Regions from separate parts of the Roseateles noduli genome, predicted to be linked through region 4. Evidence: predicted binding sites of a transcription regulator. Region 4 holds the regulator's gene; each other region holds the start of a gene.

Region 1 (2,196 bases), 3.1 Mb from region 4:
GTTGCGCTCGAGGTTGGTCAGGATGGCGGCGAGGTCCTTGGGCTTTTCCAGGACCGGCCCGCTGGTCTGGCGCAGGTTGACGCCCAGTTCCGCGGCGACGATGTGGCTCAGCGTCGTCTTGCCCAATCCCGGCGGTCCGAACAGCAGCACGTGATCGAGCGCCTCGCGACGCTTTTTCGCGGCGCCGATGAAGATCTCCAACTGCTCCCGTGCCTTGGCCTGGCCGACGTACTCGTCGAGCAGCTTGGGGCGCAGTGCGCGCTCGATCGCGTCCTCGTTCGGCGACGCCGGTTGTGCGCTGATCAGGCGGGCCTGTTGCGGCGCGGGCGTGAAGTCGTCGGTCTGGATGCTCATGGTGGGAGGGTACGCCGCGCGCGCGGATTCATGACAGGTGCTTCATCGCCAGCTTGATGCCTTCACTGACGCCAATGTCCCCCGGCAGCGTCTTCAGCGCGGTACCGGCTTCCTTCTCGCTGTAGCCCAGCGCGACCAGCGCCTGGAGGATGTCGGCCTGCGCGTCGTTGGCCACGGACACCGGCAGCGACAGGTCGGGGCCTAGCTTGCCCTTGAGTTCCAGCAGCAGCCGTTCGGCCGTCTTCTTCCCGATGCCCGGGACCTTCACGAGACGGCCGGCCTCCTGCCGGGACACGGCCTGCGCCAGGTCGCCGACCGACATGCCTGACAGCAGCGACAGCGCCATCTTGGGGCCGACGCCGCTGATCTTGATCAGCAGACGGAAGGTGCTGCGCTCTTCGGCGGTGAGGAAGCCGAAGAGGACGTGGGCATCCTCGCGGATGCTCAGGTGCGTCAGCAGCGTGGCGGGCTCGCCCAGGCCCGGCAGATTGAAGAAGGTGCTCATCGGCACGTCGACTTCGTAGCCGACGCCTTGCACGTCGATGAGGACCTGCGGGGGCGATTTTTCCGCAATGACGCCGGTGAGCTTGCCGATCATGGGCGCGGATTATCCGCGTTCGGCGGCGATTCGACGGCGATTTGCTGGATGTTTGTCCAGTATTTTCCCGAGGCGTGCGGCCAGGCCTCGAGATCCGGCGCGCAAAGCGCTCAGTTGCGGCCGAAAAGCCCCAGGCGCTGTGCTTCCAGCGCCGCCTCGGCGCGCGAGCTCACATTGAGCTTGCGGTAGATCTGCTTCACGTAATCGGCGATCGTGTGGCGCGACAGGCCCAGTTGCACGCCGATCTCGGGCAGCGTGAAGCCCTTGGCGACGCGCAGCAGCACTTCCGTCTCGCGGTCCGTCAGCGAGACCTCGTGCAGCACCTGCGCGGCCTGTGGCCGGCGTTGCGACGTGAAGTAGGCGATGACCTTGCGCGCGATCGACGGGGACAGCGGCGGCTCCCCCTGGCTGATGCGCTGGAGCTGCTCGACCAGCAGTTCGCGCGACTGCTCCTTGAGCAGGTAGCCGAAGGCACCGGCCTGCAGGGCAGGGAAGAGGTGCTCGTCGTCGTCGTGGATGGTGACGATCACCGACTGGACTTCAGGCTGTTTCTCGCGCAGCGCGGAGATCACGTCGACCCCGGAACCGTCCGGCAGGCCCAGGTCCAGCAGGGCCAGCGTGAAGCGCTGCGAGTTGACCTGCTGCAATGCGTCCTGCACCCGCGAGCACTCGGTGACGACCGCGTTGGCGAAGACCTGTTTGACCAGGACCTTGAGCCAGGCGCGGATTTCGGGAATGTCTTCGAGGAGCAGGATGTGGTTCATGGCGCGGATTCTTGCTCAGGATTGTCGTGCGGGCGGAGTGCTCGCTGACTTCCTGCAACGGTACGGCTTTCTGGAGGGACTGACCATCCTGATCAACGCCGGACTGTGGCGCCGGCGGCAATGGATCACGCTGGCATGCGATCAGAGCGGGATCGTCAGCCGGATGACGGTGCCCCAACCGGGGCCGGATTCGACCAGGCACTGACCATGCATCTGCTTGGCGCGTGCCTTCATGCTGGCCATGCCGTGTCCCTTGTCCAGGCGACCTTCAAGCTCCAGCGGAATGCCCTGGCCGTTGTCCTGGATCACCACCGAGAAGTAACCGTCCTGCGCCGAGCAACTGATCACGCAATGCGTGGCGCCGCTGTGCTTGATGATGTTGCTCACCGATTCGCGCAGGATGCGCGTCGTCTGCACGTAGGCGCGGGCGGGGAAGGTGTGCTCGATGTCCTCGGCGGGCGATTTCCACTCGGCCAGGAT
Region 2 (2,196 bases), 3.2 Mb from region 4:
CGCCGGGCCCCGGCTCGGTCACGACCTGCAGGCCGAGCGTGCGCGCCATCTCGTCGAGCTCACGGTCATAGGGCTTGTTGGCGATGCCCTGGGCCACCAGCCAGGTCAGTGCGACGCTGATCGGCCAGATGACCAGCAGCGGCGCGAGCATCCAGTCGAGGATCTCGCCGAACAGCGAGCGATGGCCGGAGGCGTCAGTCGCCATGACGCGCACCGTGGGTCAGGCGTCCGCGCGGAGCTGTCCCGCGCCTCGTGCGGCCGGACCCACGCGGCCGCTCAGCCGGGAATCTTCTCAAGGCAGTAGCCCAGTCCGCGCACCGTCGCGATGCGGATCGGGCCCTGCTCGATCTTCTTGCGCAAGCGATGGATGTAGACCTCGATCGCGTTGTTGCTGACCTCTTCGCCCCATTCGCACAGGCGCTCGACCAACTGGTCCTTGCTGACGAGACGGCCGGCGCGCTGCAGCAGCACCTCCAGCAGCGACAGCTCGCGCGCCGAGAGTTCCACCATCTGGTCGTTGATGTAGGCGACGCGTCCCGTCGCGTCGAAGGTCAGCGGACCGTGGCGGATCACGCTCGAAGCGGTGCCCAGGCCGCGGCGCGTCAGTGCGCGCACGCGGGCCTCGAGCTCCTGCAGCGAGAACGGTTTGGCCATGTAGTCATCGGCGCCAAGGTCCAGGCCCTTGACGCGTTCCTCGATGCTGTCGGCCGCGGTCAGGATCAGCACCGGCACGGAAGATCCTCGTGCGCGCAGCCGTCTCAGCACCTCCAGGCCGTGCAGCTTGGGCAGGCCCAGATCGAGGATCAGGAGGTCGAATTCATGCGAGGCCAGCGCCGCATCGGCCTCGCTGCCGCTGCCGACCTGATCGACGGCGCAGCCCGAGGCCCGCAACGAGCGCAACAGGCCGTCGGCCAAGACCTGGTCGTCTTCGGCGATCAAGATGCGCATGTGTCGTCCCCTCTGGTTATGGAGACATTCTAGGGAGCGGCCCGCTGGTGTTCCCTAGGCGTTTCCGAGGCGTCCGCTCGGCATTCGTCGGGCGTGTCCGACTCACGCCGACGGCAGCGCGGCGTGGGGTGACTCCTACCGAAGGCGGAAAAAGGTGGGAACTGCGACGGCTGGCTCATCCAGTGAGCCAGCCGGTGCCTAAGATGACTGCATCGACCCGTCACCGGCACCGCAAAGCGCGTCCGGCCGCTTCGACAAAGTACTGTACAGATATACAGATTGCGCCATAATCCGCCGCAGCCAACAGGAGAAGATTGCATGGACGCCCCCGTGAAGAACGCCAACACCGAAAAAGCCAAGGCCCTGCAGGCCGCCCTCGCCCAGATCGAAAAGCAGTTCGGCAAGGGCTCCATCATGCGGCTGGCCGAAGGCGAGAAGATCGAGGACATCCAGGTCGTCTCCACCGGCTCCCTGGGTCTGGACATCGCGCTGGGCGTCGGCGGTCTGCCGCGCGGCCGCGTGGTCGAGATCTACGGTCCTGAATCCTCGGGCAAGACCACGCTGACGCTGCAGGTCATCGCCCAGATGCAGAAGCTGGACGGCGTGTGCGCCTTCATCGACGCCGAGCACGCGCTGGACGTCCAGTACGCGCAGAAGCTGGGCGTCAACCTGCAGGAACTGCTGATCAGCCAGCCCGACACCGGCGAACAGGCCCTGGAGATCGTGGATTCGCTGGTGCGCTCGGGGTCGGTCGACCTGATCGTCATCGACTCGGTCGCCGCGCTGACGCCGAAGGCGGAACTCGAAGGCGAGATGGGCGACTCGCTGCCCGGCCTGCAGGCCCGACTGATGAGCCAGGCGCTGCGCAAGCTGACCGCCACCATCAAGAAGACCAACTGCACCGTCGTCTTCATCAACCAGATCCGGATGAAGATCGGTGTGATGTTCGGCAGCCCGGAAACGACCACCGGCGGCAACGCGCTGAAGTTCTACGCTTCGGTGCGCCTGGACATCCGCCGCATCGGCTCGATCAAGAAGGGCGAGGAAGTCATCGGTTCCGAGACCAAGGTCAAGGTCGTCAAGAACAAGGTGGCACCGCCGTTCAAGACGGCGGAGTTCGACATCCTCTACGGCGAAGGCATCAGCCGCGAGGGCGAGATCATCGACATGGGCGTGGCCGCGAAGATCGTCGAGAAGGCCGGCTCCTGGTACGCCTACAGCGGCGAGAAGATCGGACAGGGCAAAGAC
Region 3 (2,196 bases), 2.6 Mb from region 4:
TCCAGACCCTTCCGGTAGGTCGTTATCTGAAACTCCGGAAACCGCTGCTTGAACTTGGTCGAGTCGAACAGGTGGTCCCGCTCATATCGGGGAAGCAGTTCGCGCAACTCACGCACCTGATCGGAAACCAGACTGGCGGCCATCAGCATCCACTTGGGCAGCACCTTGTATGAGGGCGGCCCACCGAACACGTCAGCCGCCAGTTCGACTAACTGCCTATAGGTCAGGCGGTTGTCGTCGCATGGTAGGTGCCACGTCTGACCAAACGCATCGTGTGCATTGCTCAGCGCCGCTAGGGCTCGACTCGCACCCGGTGTCCAGATCAGCGTTCTGCACCTGTCGTCGCGCACAGGTACGCGCGGTGTCTTGCCAGACTTGAGCCTGTCGATGACCAGCGAGTTGGTGATGCTCTGCGTCCTGCCCGGGCCATAGAACTTGGGCGCGCGGCCGATGACCACCGGAATCTCCCCGCGGGCCATTTCCTGGAACACCAGGGACGCCATTGCCGCGCGCACTCGGCCCTTGCGGCCCACGGGCTTAAACGACGCGTCCTCGCGCAACACCTTGTCGTCCTGCGCATACATGTAGGTGCCCTCGTGGTGGCCGCCAATCAGCGGTGAGCTTTCGTGATCGACCGGAAACATTGGCAGACTCGATCAGCCGTATTGCAACCGAAACTGGACATCGGCTGGGCGTGCATATACTGTATGCCCATACAGTCTTTTTGCTGCCGAACGATGTCACCCGCCGCGCCCGGGTTGGCGGGAGCATCGCCTCTTGTCAGCCTGACGTCACCCAGTCAGAACGCAATCACTGATGCTGAGGCAAAGGTTCATGAACCCTTGCCGGCCGCAGTGGAAGCGGCGCTGTGGCGAGGGAATCAGCTCGGAGGTTTGGTCGCTGACGTAGAGCCCACGGGTTTTGCGCAGCTGGATGCCGTCTTGCCCGGTGGGGGCTGGCCTTGCGCGGCGCTGACCGAGGTGTTGGTCAGCCAATTTTCCGTTGTGGAGCTCCGTCTGCTCGCGTCGATGATGGCCGGCATCACCCAGCGAGGGCGTACTGTGGCCCTGGTCGGCCCTACGCTATGGCCGCATGTTCCCGGCCTTCGCCACCATGGGGTGGACGATCGCCATCTGGTCTGGGTGGACGTCGACGCCCCGAAGGATCGCTTGTGGTCGACCGAGCAACTGGTGAAGGCCGGCAGCTGCGGAGCCGTCGTCGCTTGGCTGCCGCTAGTGCGTGCAGAGCAGGTACGACGGCTGCAGGTGCTCGCTGCGCGCTGCACAGGCCCAGTCTTCCTCTGCCGGCCAGAGTCGGCGGAACGGGACTCTTCTGCTGCGCCGCTGCGCGTCGTGGTGCGGGTGGAGACCGACTGGCAGATTGGCGTTCAAGTGCTCAAGCGCAGGGGCTCTCCGGTGGAAGGGCAACTCCAGTTGCCGTCCATGCCCGGCGGCTTGAACAAGATCATGACCCCGAGGCTGCGCTACCCGAGTCGCCTCGTTTCCGTCGAGCCAAGCCATGCTGTGGACAGCCCTGTTGCTGCCGCCGTGCGCCAGCCAGAACCCATCCTCGAGCCTTCCCAGTCCTGACGCACTTCGAGCAGTGGCCGTCTGGGCGTTGCAGTTCACGCCCCGCGTCGCCGTCTCCGAAGATGCCGTCTTGATGGAGGTCGAGGCCAGCACGCGCCTGTTCGGCGGCAAGCGCGCTTTGCGCGACCGTGTCGTGGCTGAAGCTGAGGAGCTTGGAGTTCTACAGGTCGCTTGGGCGGCCACCAGCTTGGGAGCGCACGCCTTGGCTCGCTCACGCATCGAGAACGGCTTCAAAAGGCCGCTTGAAGAAATGCTCGACGCGCTGCGCATGGAGTGCCTCACCGCAGTTCGGCCGCATTCGACGACCCTCGCGCAGACGGGCTGCCGGACCCTCGGCGACGTTCGTGCGCTGCCACGCGGCGGCTTGAGTCGGCGGTTCGACAAGGAGCTTCTCCAGGCGCTCGACCGAGCCTACGGCCGTGCGCCGGAAGTGCACGTGTGGGAGGTGCTGCCCGACACCTTTAATGCCAAGCTCGAGTTGCCTTTCCGCGTAGAGCATGCGCCGGCGCTCTTGCAAGGCGCGCGACGGCTGCTTGTACAGATGTGCGGATGGCTCGCAGCGCGCCACGCCGGCGTTACCGGTTTCACCCTGCGCTGGTGGCACGAC
Region 4 (2,196 bases):
TCCACTCCGCCAACACAGTTGAGACTCGGGCGGCGTACCGATTCGATGCGAAAGCATTCGGGGGTATAGCTCAGCTGGGAGAGCGCTTGCATGGCATGCAAGAGGTCAGCGGTTCGATCCCGCTTACCTCCACCAGAACGCCTTCGGGTGTGACGGTTGCAAGGTACGCGCAGTTCGAGTCAAAACAAGCAGGTCCTGTCCCCTTCGTCTAGAGGCCTAGGACACCACCCTTTCACGGTGGCTACAGGGGTTCGAATCCCCTAGGGGACGCCAAGTTTGACAAGGCTTGGCTGCATCGCGGTTCTGAATGGAACTGATTGCTTGCAGCAGAACTTGTTCGCAAATGATATCGATGCACCCAATAGCGTCGTATCTGGAGTGGTAGTTCAGTTGGTTAGAATACCGGCCTGTCACGCCGGGGGTCGCGGGTTCGAGCCCCGTCCACTCCGCCAACATTAGAACCCTGTCGATGCAAATCGGCAGGGTTTTTTCTTTGGTCGTCGCTTTTGTTCTTCAATCAGATATCCGGATACTCGCGCTTGCGCTGCGCCGTATAACTCCACCAATCCCGGGGAGGACTGCCGTTCATGAAATCCACGGCGGCCATATAAGTATCCAGGACACATGGATCGTGCCGCTGACCGGTGAGTTTGCAAATCCGTTGATACAGCGCGAACGCGTCGGCGCCCACGAGATCCACCGGCTGATGAATCCCCATCAATTCGAAATCCCGCACCATCGCCGGTCCGATGTTGGGAATCTGCCGCAGAGACGCGCATTCGGCGGCCGAGGCCGCTTTGGTGTGCGTCTTTCGCGCGCTCATGAGGGGATCGCGGCGCTCAATGGAAGCCGCCGGAACGGATCAGGCCGACGGCCAGGCCTTCGATTGCAAACTCCTCGTCGGGGCTGACCTCGATCGGTTGGAAGTCAGAGTTCTCCGGCAGCAGGCGGATGCCGTCGGCATGGCGCTGGAAGCGCTTCACGGTGACCTCTTCACCGATGCGCGCCACGACGACCTGGCCGTTGCGCGCCTCGCTGATCTTCTGAACGGCGAGCAGGTCGCCGTCCATGATGCCGATGTCCTTCATGCTCATGCCTTTGACGCGGAGCAGGAAGTCGGGCGCCTTCGAGAACATCGAGGGGTCGACGCTATAGTGCTGCTCGACATGTTCCTCGGCGAGGATCGGCGCGCCGGCGGCGACGCGGCCCACGAGCGGCAGCGTCAACTGCGCGAGGCTTGCCAGCGGCAGCGCGAACTGGCTGTGCTCCCGGGCGCGATTGACCTGACGCAAGGCGGTCGACGGCAAGCGGATCCCGCGTGCGGTACCGCCAACCAGCTCGATGACGCCTTTTCGCGCCAGGGCCTGCAGGTGCTCCTCGGCCGCATTCGCGGACTTGAATCCCAGCTGCTGCGCGATCTCCGCGCGGGTGGGCGGCGAGCCGGTGCTCTCGATGCTGTCACGGACCAGATCGAAGATCTGCTGTTGCCGGGCAGTGAGTTTGGGCGGTGTATCCACGAGCAAGCCTTTATTCCATTGAGGACCGGATGTCGAAACGCGGCGACCCTGATGGTTCGAAAGCCGCCTGAGAATTCATCCAGCATCTGGATTTTTATACAGGAGACGAGAAATTGCAAAGTGTGGCCCAGACCCTCGTGATCATCGGCACCGGCGGGACCATCGCCGGGGCCTCCGGCAGTGCGACGGACAACGTCGGCTACAAGGCCGGCTCGCTGTCGGTCGAGTCGCTGGTGAGCGCGGTACCGGCGTTGGCGTCGAAGGCGCTCGAGGCTGAACAACTGGCTCAGCTCGACAGCAAGGACATGGATCACGCGACCTGGGCGCGACTCGCGCGCCGGGTGCGGGAGCATCTGGATCGCCCCGAGGTCCGCGGCATCGTGATCACGCATGGCACCGACACGCTCGAGGAGACCGCTTACCTGCTGCAGCGCGTGCTGGCGCCGGAAAAACCGGTGGTCCTGACGGCCGCGATGCGCCCCGCGACGGCCATCCAGGCGGACGGTCCGCAGAACCTGCTGGATGCGGTGGCTGTTGCCGAAGCCGAAAGCGTGCGCGGTGTCGTCGCGGTCGTGGCGGGTCAGGTGTGGTCCGGTCTGGAGCTGCGCAAGACGCACAGCTATCGCCTGAACGCCTTCGAGGCGGGGCCCGACGCCGGTCCACTGGCCGTGGTGGAGGA

The links. Region 4 encodes LexA, which represses DNA repair genes until DNA is damaged. Its sites were predicted from a motif close to ACTGTATNNNNATACAGT; they were not measured.
Region 1: a site for LexA is predicted at 996-1,013, ahead of ruvA (Holliday junction branch migration protein RuvA). Genes of this name have one in related genera too.
Region 2: a site for LexA is predicted at 1,210-1,227, ahead of recA (recombinase RecA). Genes of this name have one in related genera too.
Region 3: a site for LexA is predicted at 703-720, ahead of imuA (translesion DNA synthesis-associated protein ImuA). Genes of this name have one in related genera too.

Annotation. Positions count from the first base shown of each region.
Region 1 is NZ_CP192463.1:4,328,677-4,330,872, reverse strand. It holds gene ruvB (Holliday junction branch migration DNA helicase RuvB) at 1-354, opposite strand, end outside; gene ruvA (Holliday junction branch migration protein RuvA) at 383-952, opposite strand; gene ACQ4L4_RS18885 (response regulator) at 1,063-1,716, opposite strand; gene ACQ4L4_RS18880 (sensor histidine kinase) at 1,858-2,196, opposite strand, start outside.
Region 2 is NZ_CP192463.1:4,732,067-4,734,262, reverse strand. It holds gene ACQ4L4_RS20540 (sensor histidine kinase) at 1-205, opposite strand, end outside; gene ACQ4L4_RS20535 (response regulator) at 277-948, opposite strand; gene recA (recombinase RecA) at 1,267-2,196, shown strand, end outside.
Region 3 is NZ_CP192463.1:5,333,631-5,335,826, forward strand. It holds partial or broken gene ACQ4L4_RS23205 (NAD-dependent dehydratase) at 1-602, opposite strand, end outside; gene imuA (translesion DNA synthesis-associated protein ImuA) at 843-1,589, shown strand; gene ACQ4L4_RS23215 (Y-family DNA polymerase) at 1,519-2,196, shown strand, end outside.
Region 4 is NZ_CP192463.1:1,272,506-1,274,701, forward strand. It holds tRNA gene ACQ4L4_RS05710 (tRNA-Asp) at 1-12, shown strand, start outside; tRNA gene ACQ4L4_RS05715 (tRNA-Ala) at 60-135, shown strand; tRNA gene ACQ4L4_RS05720 (tRNA-Glu) at 198-273, shown strand; tRNA gene ACQ4L4_RS05725 (tRNA-Asp) at 376-452, shown strand; gene ACQ4L4_RS05730 (helix-hairpin-helix domain-containing protein) at 518-823, opposite strand; gene lexA (transcriptional repressor LexA) at 840-1,517, opposite strand; gene ACQ4L4_RS05740 (asparaginase) at 1,640-2,196, shown strand, end outside.